DNA from 4 places in the Enterobacter sp. JS8-1 genome. Region 2 is predicted to be linked to each of the others. Evidence: predicted binding sites of a transcription regulator. Region 2 holds the regulator's gene; each other region holds the start of a gene.
What was found. The regulator CRP, encoded in region 2, controls carbon source genes, mostly activating them, when cyclic AMP is high. The targets are predictions, from matches to a motif close to ATGTGANNNNNNTCACAT.
Positions count from the first base shown of each region.

Region 1: focA (formate transporter FocA) is a predicted target of CRP. The motif match lies at 1,486-1,503, and genes of this name have one in related genera.
Region 3: ACOQH0_RS15320 (CidA/LrgA family protein) is a predicted target of CRP. The motif match lies at 2,051-2,068, and genes of this name have one in related genera.
Region 4: deoC (deoxyribose-phosphate aldolase) is a predicted target of CRP. The motif match lies at 1,696-1,713, and genes of this name have one in related genera.

Region 1 is NZ_CP185805.1:1,642,167-1,645,307, forward strand. It holds gene pflB (formate C-acetyltransferase) at 1-518, opposite strand, end outside; gene focA (formate transporter FocA) at 570-1,427, opposite strand; gene ycaO (30S ribosomal protein S12 methylthiotransferase accessory factor YcaO) at 1,834-3,141, opposite strand, start outside.
Region 2 is NZ_CP185805.1:4,417,974-4,421,114, reverse strand. It holds gene ACOQH0_RS21180 (YccS/YhfK family putative transporter) at 1-930, opposite strand, end outside; gene crp (cAMP-activated global transcriptional regulator CRP) at 988-1,620, opposite strand; gene ACOQH0_RS21170 (OsmC family protein) at 1,932-2,336, shown strand; gene ACOQH0_RS21165 (phosphoribulokinase) at 2,403-3,141, opposite strand, start outside.
Region 3 is NZ_CP185805.1:3,221,121-3,224,261, reverse strand. It holds gene cdd (cytidine deaminase) at 1-785, opposite strand, end outside; gene ACOQH0_RS15325 (CidB/LrgB family autolysis modulator) at 915-1,610, opposite strand; gene ACOQH0_RS15320 (CidA/LrgA family protein) at 1,607-2,002, opposite strand; gene dusC (tRNA dihydrouridine(16) synthase DusC) at 2,170-3,102, shown strand.
Region 4 is NZ_CP185805.1:655,700-658,840, reverse strand. It holds gene deoA (thymidine phosphorylase) at 1-676, opposite strand, end outside; gene deoC (deoxyribose-phosphate aldolase) at 786-1,565, opposite strand; gene ACOQH0_RS03200 (YjjI family glycine radical enzyme) at 1,828-3,141, shown strand, end outside.

The DNA.
Region 1 (3,141 bases), 2.1 Mb from region 2:
TACGCATCTGGCAGACCGGTCAGAACGCCAGATTTACGGCAGTTCAGAATGTCTTTGGTGTAAACATCGAATACACCCTGGTTGTGGGTTTTGCGGTATTCGGTGAAGATTTTTTTCAGCATTGGGTCCAGCTCGCGGTTATACGCTTTGCAGGAACCTTCAACCATTTTGATGCCACCGAACGGGATGATTGCGCGTTTCAGTGGTGCTTCAGTCTGCAGACCAACGATTTTCTCAAGGGCTTTGTTGATGTAGCCAGCATCGTGAGAAGTGATGGTTGATGCAACGGAGGTGTCAAAATCAACTGGCGCGTGAGTACGGTTTTCCAGTTTAACGCCTTCCATTACGCTGTCCCACAGCTTGGTGGTCGCGTCAGTTGCGCCAGCCAGGAAGGATTCGTCACCTTCATACGGGGTATAGTTTTTCTGAATGAAGTCACGTACGTTTACTTCATTCTGCCAGTCACCTTTCGCAAAACCTTCCCAGGCTGTGGCTAACTTTTCATTAAGCTCGGACATGTAACACCTACCTTCTTAAGTGGATTTTTTATTTACTGCCTGAGACAACCATTAATGATGGTCGTCGCCACGCAGGTAAATGACCCAGTATGTCAACCCAACTAACAGACCCCCACCGATAATGTTCCCGATAGTGACAGGGATCAGGTTATCAGTAATGAAGTTCATGATTGTCAGGTGAGAGAAACTTTCCGGATTTGAACCAACTGCGGTCCAGAACTCCGGGCTCGCAAAGTTGCGGATAACAATCCCCATTGGGATCATAAACATATTCGCAATACTGTGCTCGAAGCCGCTCGCAACAAACATCGCAACCGGTAGAACCATAATCATGGCTTTGTCCATCAGGCTACGACCCGAGTAGCTCATCCAGACGGCCAGGCAGACCATCAGGTTTGCGAGGATGCCGAGAGCAACAGCTTCGATAAATGTATGGTGCATTTTGTGGTCAGCGGTTTGCAGGACGTTAAGCCCCCAGCCACCGTTGGCGGTCATATACTCGCCAGAGAGCCACATCAACAGAACAAAGAGCAGACAGCCAATCAGGTTACCAACATAGACGTTTAGCCAGTTGCGAGCCAGTTGACCCCAGGTAATTCTTCCGCTGGCTTTCGCCACAACAATCAGCACCGTAGAGGTGAAAAGGTCGGCGCCGCAGATGACGCAAAGAATCAGACCCAGTGAGAAGCAAATGCCGCCAATCAGTTTGGCCATGCCGAAAGGCATCCCGGCAGTACCGGTGGTGGCAGTGATGTAGAAGACGAAAGCGATTGAGATGAACACACCGGCCGTGATCGCCAGATAGAACGTCTTCATCGGGTGTTTCGTTGCTTTATAGACACCCGCTTCTTCGGCAACTTTGGCCATTGCAGCTGGGAGTAAAAGATCAAAAGGGTTGTCAGCTTTCACACTAACTCTCTCTTTATTAAGTCGGCGACGAGATACTAACAAAGCATTATAGAAGAGAAATTGATATAGATCATATCTCGCCTGGCTTATAGGCCCGCAATGTGTATGGATTTACAGCGAATGCGGAGTAAGTATTTGATTATCCGTATAAAAATAAATTTTAAAAGTTGTGAAAAGAGTTGAATTTTTTCGTTAGGCCTCCCGTAAAACAGTTAATTAAAATGGAGTATTTACCACAAAAAGTAACAGTCCAGCCCGGGTAAGTATTATTATATTTACCCGTAATTAACTTAATTATTACAATCAAACGTCATTACCGAAAAAATAAAAAAAAGGGGCAATGAAATTGCCCCGTAATATAGCCCAGACGATTGGATACGCCTACATCTGGTAATGTTATGTGCGCTTATTTTGACCAGTAAGCGGCTTTTGCCTTCTGTAATTTTTCATACGCTTTCAGCAGCGACTGATGTGCCGGGAAGGCTTTCAGATCGCTATCAACAGCCTGCAGGCCATAGAACGGCTCTTCGCCGCTCAGCGCCGCGCTGGCTGCTTCGACGGCATCTGCACCGTACATACGAACAAAGGCATTCAAGTACTGCAGAGGTTCACGGTCCTCTTCCTGAGCGAGCAGCAACAGCGTCTGAAGACAGCGGTAGTAATTGGTGCGCTCGGCTGAGAAGACGGACTGGTTGAATTCCATGGTCCACTCGGTCCAGGCCAGGGCCTGATCCAGATCGCCACCCGCAAGAGCCAGCATCGCTTTCAGCTCACCAATACGCAGGGTGTACCAGCCGTTGTCTTTACCGGTCGCCAGACCCAGCAGTTCACGCACGCGGGTGAAGTCATCGTGGCCTTCTTCGTCCAGTTGGGCGATCAGGTTCAGATAATCTTCTTTCTCCCACTCGCTGCCCGGCAGGGCCAGCAGCGTTTCGCGCAGGTGCGCGCCCATGCTGTTATTCGCCAGCCACAGATCTTCAGCCGGGTAGATGTCGGACATGCCAGGAACGATAATGCGGCACGCGTAGACGCCAAGGTGTTCGTAGTCAGCAATATAGACGTCCTGGTCTTCCGCTTTGAAGATTGCCATCAGCGTGGCGAACTCTTCTTCCGTGGTACCGGCAAAACTCCAGTCCACGAACGGATAGTCTGCATCCTGCTTAAACATGTCCCAGGAGATCAAACCGCTGGAGTCGATGAAGTGGGTTTCGAGGTTGGTATGCTCGGCCACTTCTTCATCGTCAAAGGTTGGCGGGGTGAACACGTCGAGATCTTTCAGGCTACGGCCCTGCAGCAGCTCGGTGACGGTACGCTCCAGCGCCACGCCGAAGTCCGGGTGCGCGCCGAAGGAGGCGAAGCAGGTGCCGTTGGTCGGGTTAAACAGCACGACGCAGATAACGGGATATTTGCCGCCCAGCGAGCCGTCATAGGCAAAGATTGGGAAACCTTCTGCTTCCAGCTTAGCGATGGATTCCACCACGCCCGGATAGCGCGCCAGCACGTCTGCCGGAATTTCTGGCAAGCTAATGGATTCGGCGATGATGCGGTTTTTAATGTGACGTTCGAAGACTTCAGACAGACCCTGCACGCGCGCTTCATTGCGGGTGTTACCAGCGGACATACCGTTAGATACATACAGGTTACCGACGATGTTCATCGGGATGTAAACGGTCTTTTCGTCAGACTGGCGGGTAAACGGCAGGGCGCAGATACC
Region 2 (3,141 bases):
ATCCGGATGCTGACGGGCGATTTTCTCCAGCGCGCCGAGCTGTTTATCCATGTTAAAACGCGTGGGGTAGCGGTGATAGAGAATATCGTCAGCCAGTACCCTAAGCCGCGCGGCGACGGTCTGGGCGTTCCAGCGGATCACTGCTTCTGCATGGCTGCGCTCTACCAGCTTTTGTACCTCCTGCGGGTGGTGAAGGCTAACGGAGATATGCTCCTGCAGGTCCAGCCCCACCTGGAAAGTGCGCAGCAGCCGTTTGTATTCGTGGTTCTTGTTGGCGGCAAGCATGTGCAGCTGCTGGTAGCACTGGCTAATCAGGTCGACAACCTTTTGCTGGCGCGTCAGCAGCGGCGGCAGGGATTTCTCCGGGTCGGTATGTTGGGTGAGCAGGGTGTATTTGGCTTCACAGTAATCCGCAAGCTGCACATAGAGCAGGCTCAGGGATTCACGCAGCGGCTGTTCCCGCCAGAGCCAAAACCAGAACCAGTTAAACACCCCGTACCAGAGCGTGCCAAGGGCGTAGATCAGCAGCGGCTCCCACACCGGCATATTCCCGGCGAGGCTCAGGGTGAAGATAGCCGCAATCAGCGAGGCGGGCAGCAGGCGCGCGTGCAGCGAACTGATTTCCGCCGTCACGCCAAGCGTCATCGCCAGCACGGTCAGGATCAGGGGCAGAGGGATATCACGGGCAAGCAGGAGCTGTACGGCGAGACTACAGCCAGCAAACAGACAGCCACCGATAATCAGGCGTTTGAAAAAGCGCTTATGCGGCGTGTCCAGACCGGCAATGTTGCAGCAGGCGGGCACGAGGGAAAACAGCAGACCTTGCTGGAGGTGTCCGAGGATCAGGCCCACGGCCACAGGAAGGCACAACACCAGCGTTTGTCGCAGTGCGTAGTTAACTTCCGGGTGATAGATCAGCCTGCGCCACATGAGGAGTAGAGACAAAAACGGCGTGACACCTTGCGATGGCACGCCGTTTGAGCGGAATTAACGCGTTCCGTAAACCACGATGGTTTTACCGTGGGCGGAGATCAGGTTCTGGTCTTCCAGCATTTTCAGGATACGACCCACTGTTTCACGGGAGCAACCGACGATCTGACCAATTTCCTGGCGGGTAATTTTAATTTGCATGCCGTCAGGGTGGGTCATGGCGTCTGGCTGTTTTGCCAGGTTCAGCAGGGTCTGCGCGATACGGCCGGTTACGTCCAGGAAGGCGAGGTTACCCACTTTCTCAGACGTCACCTGCAGACGGCGCGCCATCTGGGAAGAAAGACGCATCAGGATGTCAGGATTAACCTGAATCAGCTGACGGAATTTCTTGTAAGAAATTTCAGCCACTTCACATGCTGTCTTTGCACGAACCCAGGCGCTACGTTCCTGGCCCTCTTCAAACAGGCCCAGTTCACCGATGAAATCGCCCTGGTTCAGATAAGAAAGGATCATCTCTTTCCCTTCTTCATCTTTGATCAGCACTGCCACCGAGCCTTTAACGATGTAATACAACGTTTCCGCTTTTTCACCCTGGTGAATCAGCGTGCTCTTCGATGGGTACTTATGAATGTGGCAATGAGACAAGAACCATTCGAGAGTCGGGTCTGTTTGCGGTTTGCCAAGCACCATGCGCTGTTATCCTCTGTTATAAGCTGTCACCAGAGTCATAAGATGCATCCGGACTCTGGGGTTGCAATCGAATTCTTACCCATACCCTGGGAAGTCGGCTGTCGTAACGTTTCGCAGCCAGTAAAGTTTGATGTCCTCTGCATACATGTGTAACGTCAATGTATTACTGTAGCATCCAGAGTGTTTTAGCATAGCTTTTGCCGCGTGTCTCCTGGTGTCTCGCTTCAGCATGATGCAGGTCGCCTTCCGTTGCGAGAAATGTAATGCACGCGTAATCTGTCACCAAAAATGCAACGTTGGAGTTAATGAATATGCAAGCGCGTGTCAAATGGGTTGAAGGTTTAACGTTCCTGGGCGAATCCGCTTCTGGACATCAGATTTTGATGGACGGTAACTCCGGCGACAAAGCCCCAAGCCCGATGGAGATGGTGCTGATGGCGGCGGGCGGATGCAGTGCAATTGACGTGGTGTCGATTTTGCAAAAAGGTCGCCATGATGTGACCGATTGCGAAGTGAAGCTTACTTCCGAACGTCGCGAAGAGGCGCCACGCCTGTTCACGCACATTAATCTGCACTTTATCGTGACCGGTAAAGAACTGAAAGATGCCGCAGTATCACGCGCCGTAGACCTTTCTGCGGAGAAATATTGCTCTGTGGCGTTAATGCTGGAGAAAGCGGTAAAAATCACGCATTCGTATGAAGTGATCGAGGCTTAATTATTGGGGCATCGTGCGTGTTGATGCCCTCACCCTAACCCTCTCCCACAGGGAGAGGGAACATGTTTACGCGATCTGCTTCCCTTCCATCAGCCGCTGGACCAGCGGCGTCATAATTAACTCCATCGCCAGCCCCATTTTTCCGCCCGGCACCACCAACGTATTCATGTGCGAAATAAACGAGCCCTGCAGCATCGCCAGCAGCCAGGGGTAATCAATGCCTTCGAGATTGCGGAAATGGATGACGACAAAGCTCTCATCCAGCGACGGGATCGTTTTGGCCGCAAACGGGTTGGAGGTATCCACCGTCGGCACGCGCTGGAAGTTGATGTGGGTGCGGGAGAACTGCGGCGTCAGGAAGTTGATGTAATCCTCCATGGAGCGCACGACGGAATCCATCACCGCTTCGCGAGAATGCCCGCGCTCGCTCATGTCACGCGTCAGCTTCTGGATCCATTCAAGGTTAACAATCGGCACCACGCCGACCAGCAGATCCACGTGACGCGCGACGTCGTGTTGAGGCGTGACCACGCCGCCGTGTAGCCCTTCGTAAAACAGCACGTCGGTCGGCTCCGGCAGCGGCTGCCACGGGGTGAACGTCCCCGGCACCTGATTCCAGGGAACCGCTTCGTCGTAGGTGTGCAGGTATTTGCGGGACTGCCCGGTCCCGCTCTGCCCGTATTCGCGGAAGGTTTGTTCCAGCAGGCTGAAATCGTTGGCTTCCGGCCCGAAATAGCTGATGTGTTTGCCCAGATCGCGCGCCTTGCGGATGGCCATGTCCATTTCCGGGCGCGTATAGCGGTGA
Region 3 (3,141 bases), 1.2 Mb from region 2:
AGAATGGCGCGCTGAATGTCCGGATAGTCGTAGCCGTTCAGGCTCAGCAGGTTAAGTGCGCCCTGCAGCGGAGGCAGCGTAGGGTTAAACGCGGCGTTCTCCGCATAGCTGCCGGTAAAGATGCGGCCATCACGGCACTGTAGCGCCACGCCGCTTGGCGATTGACTGTATGGCGTATGGCTCTTGTTCGCCGCACGAATGGCCGCTTCGCTCAGGTCATCGCCGGACAGGGCGAAACCGTGATCCTGCTCGTCCATCAGCAGCGTTTTAATCTCGAGATCTTTCGGACCGAAGGCGTCCGGCAGGTAATCCCCCAGCGTATGCGGCGCGCGGCCCGGCAGGTTAATGCGCAACTGCAGCCCGCTGTTCAGCTCGTTCATAAACTGACGGCAGTGACCGCAAGGGGTGTAGTTAACGGTGATGGCGCTCAACGCTTTTTCACCGCGCATCCAGGCGTGGCTGATGGCGCTTTGCTCGGCGTGAACGGTCTGCTGCATGGTCGCACCGAGGAACTCCATGTTTCCGCCGAAGTACCAGGTTCCGCTTACGCCGCGTGCAATGGCGCCGACGTTGAAGTGGGAAAGGTCGGCACGCGCGCAGGCAGCAGCCAGGGGCAGCAGTGCGAAAGCCAGCGCGTCTTCATCCAGTCCCGTTGCCTGTTTCAGCGTCGTGACCTGCTCCGCCGTCAGCTGGGCGGGGAAATGCGCATCCGCCAGAACCGGAGCCAGGGCTGATTGCAAATTCTCTGCAAGCTGGGCGAAAGCAGCTTGAAAACGTGGGTGCATGGCGTTTGCCTCATAAAGGTTAATGGATCGGTAGTGTACGGAGCCGTTGGGGCTTTATATGTGATCCACTTCTCATTATGTATGCAACTTATGAAAACAAAATGAAAATTGCGCGACGCATCGCAAATTTTAGCCCATCACCGCCAGAATAATCGGGAAGACAAAGGGTGCAATCAGGGAGGTGATAATCCCGCAGATCACCAGCGCCAGCGAGCTAAACGCCCCTTCCTGATAGTCCACTTCGGCGCAGCGCGCGGTGCCCAGGGCGTGAGATGCAGTCCCCATCGCCAGACCACGTGCAGCTTTGGTGCGGATCTTCATCAGATTCAGCAGGGTATGGCCAAACACCGCGCCCAGGATCCCGACGAAAATCACGCACATCGCACTGATAGCCGGAATGCCACCGATGCTGCCGCCCACGGCCATCGCAATCGGTGTGGTGACGGACTTCGGCAGAATAGAGGCGGCAATCTGCGGAGAGGCGCCCATTAACAGGGCCACCGAGGTGCCGGTGATCATCGCCACCAGGCTACCGATAAAGCAGATGGTGATGATGGACTTCCATCGGGCGCGGATCTGGTGCAGCTGTTCATATAAAGGAAATGCCAGCGCGACAACGGCAGGCTGCAGCAGATCGTTTAAAATTTTGCTCCCTGCGAAGTAGCGTTCGTAGGGAATGCCGGTGAGCAGCAGGAACGGAATAATCACCACCATCGCCACCAGCAGCGGGTTGAGCAAAGGCATTTTGAAGCGTACGGCAAGTTTTCGTGCAGCGAAGAACACCGCCAGGGTTAACGGCAGCGACCACCAGATATTGGCCATCATTTTTTTGTTTTCTCCCCGACCACTTTACGTTCGCCATGCACGATGTGCGAACTCCAGCTCACCACCAGGAATACCACCAGCGTACTGACCGCACAGGAGACGACAATCGGGCCGAACTGCGCTTTGAGCACGTCGTAATATTGCATGACACCTACGCCGATGGGCACGAAAAGCAGCGCCATGTAGCGGATAAGGACGAAGCAGCCAGGATTGACCCACTTCGCGGGCAGCACCTGTAACGCCAGCAGCACAAACAGGATCAGCATCCCGATAATGCTGCCGGGAATGACGATCGGCAGCAGCGAGGCGATGAAAATCCCGGCGTACAGGCAGGCGTAAATCAGGACGAATGCGCGCAGATACTGCCAGATTGTATTCAGTGATTTGCTCATGGTGAAAGTCCTTGATGAAACGCATTCATCATACAATTAAACCCAGAAATGTGCCACGGATCACATCATGAAATTTGAGCATACCAGACATTCCAGAATGGAACGCCGTGCTTTCCTCAACCATACAGAGCAGATACTATAGCGCGTCTTTTTTCACAGGTACTGCTATGCGTGTTTTACTGGCCCCTATGGAAGGCGTGCTCGACTCCCTCGTGCGCGAGCTTCTGACCGAGGTGAACGATTACGATCTCTGCGTGACGGAGTTTTTGCGCGTGGTCGATATGTTGTTGCCGGTAAAATCCTTCTATCGTCTGTGCCCCGAGCTGCACAACCAGAGCCGGACGACCTCCGGTACGCTGGTGCGTATTCAGCTGCTGGGGCAGTACCCAGAATGGCTGGCGGAGAACGCCGCCCGTGCGGTTGAGCTGGGCTCTTATGGCGTCGATCTCAACTGCGGCTGTCCGTCGAAGATGGTGAACGGCAGCGGGGGCGGGGCGACGTTGCTGAAAGATCCTGAACTCATTTATCGCGGCGCGAAGGCGATGCGTGAGGCCGTGCCGTCGCATCTGCCGGTGACGGTAAAGGTGCGCCTGGGCTGGGACAGCGACGCGCGGCAGTTTGAAATTGCCGATGCGGTGCAGCAGGCCGGTGCCACCGAGCTGGTGGTGCACGGGCGTACTAAAGAGGACGGCTACAAAGCGGACCGCATTAACTGGCAGGCGATTGGCGAGATCCGCAAACGCCTCAGCATTCCGGTTATCGCCAACGGCGAAATCTGGGACTACGAAAGTGCGCAGGCGTGCATGAAGGAGACGGGCTGTAATGCGGTGATGATAGGCCGCGGCGCGCTGAACGTGCCGAACCTCAGCCGGGTGGTGAAATATAATGAACCGCGTATGCCGTGGGCAGACGTGGTCACGCTGCTGCAAAAATACAGCCGTCTGGAAAAGCAGGGCGACACCGGTTTGTATCACGTTGCGCGTATTAAGCAGTGGCTCAGTTATTTGCGCAAGGAATATAGCGAAGCGTTAGGCTTATTTCAGGAGATCCGTACGCTACAGACCTCTGCGGATATTGCGCGCGTGATCCAGTCAAAATAATAAGCGTTAATTTGCTCACACTTTTTTAAAATATAAAAC
Region 4 (3,141 bases), 1.1 Mb from region 2:
CAACGATCGCTTCGGCAAGCGCAGCAGAAAGCTCATAGGTTGGCATAAACGCGCCGCTGCCCACTTTTACGTCCATCACCAGCGCGTCAAGCCCTTCAGCCAGTTTCTTCGCCAGGATAGAGGCAGTGATCAGCGGGATGGAGTCAACGGTCGCGGTAATATCACGCGTCGCGTAGAAACGCTTGTCTGCCGGAGCAAGAGAGCTGGTCTGGCCGATAATCGCCACACCAACGTCTTTAATAATGTCGCGGAAGCGGCCGTCATCCGGGAAGATATCGAAGCCCGGAATGGCTTCCAGTTTGTCGAGCGTACCGCCGGTATGACCCAGGCCACGCCCGGAGATCATCGGGATGTAACCGCCGCAGGCTGCCACCATTGGGCCGAGCATCAGGGAGGTTACGTCGCCCACGCCGCCAGTGGAGTGTTTATCCACAATAGGGCCGTTGAGGTTGAGGCTTTTCCAGTCCAGAACGGTTCCTGAATCTCGCATCGCCATGGTCAGCGACACGCGCTCAGGCATCGACATATCGTGGAAGAAAATGGTCATCGCCAGAGCCGCAATCTGCCCTTCAGAGACGGTGTTATCACGAATGCCGTTGATAAAGAAGCGGATCTCTTCGTCGCTTAATGCATGACCATCACGTTTTTTACGAATAATTTCTTGTGCGAGAAACACGGTAACCTCCATGCGGAATCGGGGGAGTTGTGGCGGGTGGCGCTACGCTTACCCGCCCTACGATCCTGTAGGCCGGATAAGCGAAGCGTCATCCGGCATTGTCTGGCAATCAGTAGCTGCTTGCACTCTTACCGTCGCCGTGACCCAGCGCTTTCAGCAGGCTTGCCAGCAGGCTGGACGCGCCGAAGCGGTAGTGACGGGAATCCGCCCAGTCGGCACCAAACAGTTCGTCGGCAATCGCCAGGAACTGCTGCGCGTCTTCAGCGGTACGCACACCACCCGCAGGTTTGAAACCAACCGTTTTGGACACGCCCATATCACGAATGACTTCCATCATGATGCGCGCGCTTTCCGGGGTCGCATTCACCGGCACTTTACCGGTAGAGGTTTTAATGAAATCCGCACCAGCTTTGATGGAGATTTCAGACGCCTTACGAATAAGCGCCTCTTCTTTCAGCTCGCCGGTTTCGATGATCACTTTGAGCAGCACGTTTGCCGCCGCACACGCGTCTTTACAGGCTTTCACCAGGTCAAAACCGACCTGCTCGTTGCCCGCGATCAGCGCGCGGTACGGGAACACCACGTCCACTTCGTCTGCACCGTAAGCAATCGCCGCGCGGGTTTCTGCCAGCGCAATCTCGATATCATCGTTGCCATGCGGGAAGTTAGTTACGGTTGCAATGCGCACATCCGGCGTGCCCTGCTCTTTCAGCGTCTTACGGGCAATCGGGATAAAGCGCGGGTAGATACAGATGGCTGCGGTGTTACCCACCGGCGTTTTCGCCTGATGGCACAGGGCGATGACTTTTTCATTGGTGTCGTCATCGTTCAGGGTGGTCAGGTCCATCAGTTTCAACGCGCGCAGGCTGCTTGCAGTTAAATCGGTCATAACATTCTCCAACGGCAGTGCCGTATAAATTTTACCTTGCGGGTCTGTGAGTATTCTAACATTCACCCGCATCCACACTTCGACATTCATCACAGTTAATGAAAACTACATACAAATTTGCATTACTGTAATGAGATCTTCTTCAAATTTTATCGCGCTAACTGCTGACTAAAGCAGCGATACCCCCTGTCGGATCAAAAGCCCCAACAGGCTGGCTTTCTACAATCTGTTCATCATCCGCAGAATACTAAAGGAAGCGCACATGCCCCACTCCAGCCTCGACGCCCTGCAACAACGTTGCCAGCACATTGTGACAAGCCCGGTGTTAACGCCTGAGCAAAAACGTCATTTTCTGGCGCTGGAAGCGGAAAACGATCTGCCCTATCCCGCCCTGCCGCAGGCAGCACGCGCCGCGCTGGACGAGGGTTTTATCTGCGACATGTTCGAAGGCCATGCGCCTTATAAACCGCGCTACGTTCTGCCGGATTATGAAAAATTCCTGGCTAACGGTTCAGAATGGCTGGAGCTGGAAGGGGCGAAAGACTTTGATGACGCCCTCTCGCTGTTAACCATCCTTTATCACCATGTTCCGTCCGTAACATCGATGCCCGTCTATCTGGGCCAGCTGGATGCAATACTGAACCCTTATGTTAGAATTCTAACACAAGAAGAGATCGATAGCCGAATAAAACGTTTCTGGCGCTATCTAGACAGAACCCTGCCGGATGCCTTTATGCACGCCAATATCGGCCCGGCGGATACGCCCGTCACACGCGCCATTCTACGCGCCGATGCAGAGCTGAAGCAGGTTTCGCCGAATCTGACCTTTATCTACGATCCAGATATCACCCCGGACGATTTGCTGCTTGAGGTGGCGAAAAACATATGTGAATGCAGTAAACCGCATGTTTCCAATGGTCCGGTGAATGATAAAATTTTCACAAAAGGTCGCTATGGCGTGGTGAGTTGTTACAACTCTCTGCCGCTTACAGGCGGTGGCAGCACCCTTGTACGCCTTAACCTTAAGGCCATTGCCGAACACAGCGCTTCTGCCGAAGACTTCTTTACCCGCACGCTCCCGCACTACTGCCAGCAGCAAATCGCCATCATCGATGCGCGCTGCGATTTCCTGTATACGCAATCTGGCTTCTTTGAGAATAGCTTCCTGGTGAAAGAGGGGCTGATTAACACCGATCGGTTTGTGCCGATGTTTGGCATGTACGGTCTGGCGGAAGCGGTGAACGTGCTCTGCGAGAAGGAAGGCATCGAGGGGCGTTACGGTAAAGACGAACAGGCTAACGCGCTGGGGTATCGCATCAGCGAGCAGCTCGCGGCATTCGTTGAAAACACGCCGGTGAAGCACGGCTGGAAGCATCGCGCGATGCTGCATGCGCAGTCGGGGATCAGTTCGGACTCGGGCACCACGCCGGGCGCGCGTCTGCCTTACGGCGACGAGCCGGATCCTATCAGCCATCTGCTGGCTGTTGCGCCGCATCACAAACACTATCACGCCGGGATCAGCGATATTCTCACTCTGGAGGAGACGGTCAAACGCAATCCTCAAGCGGTGGTTCAA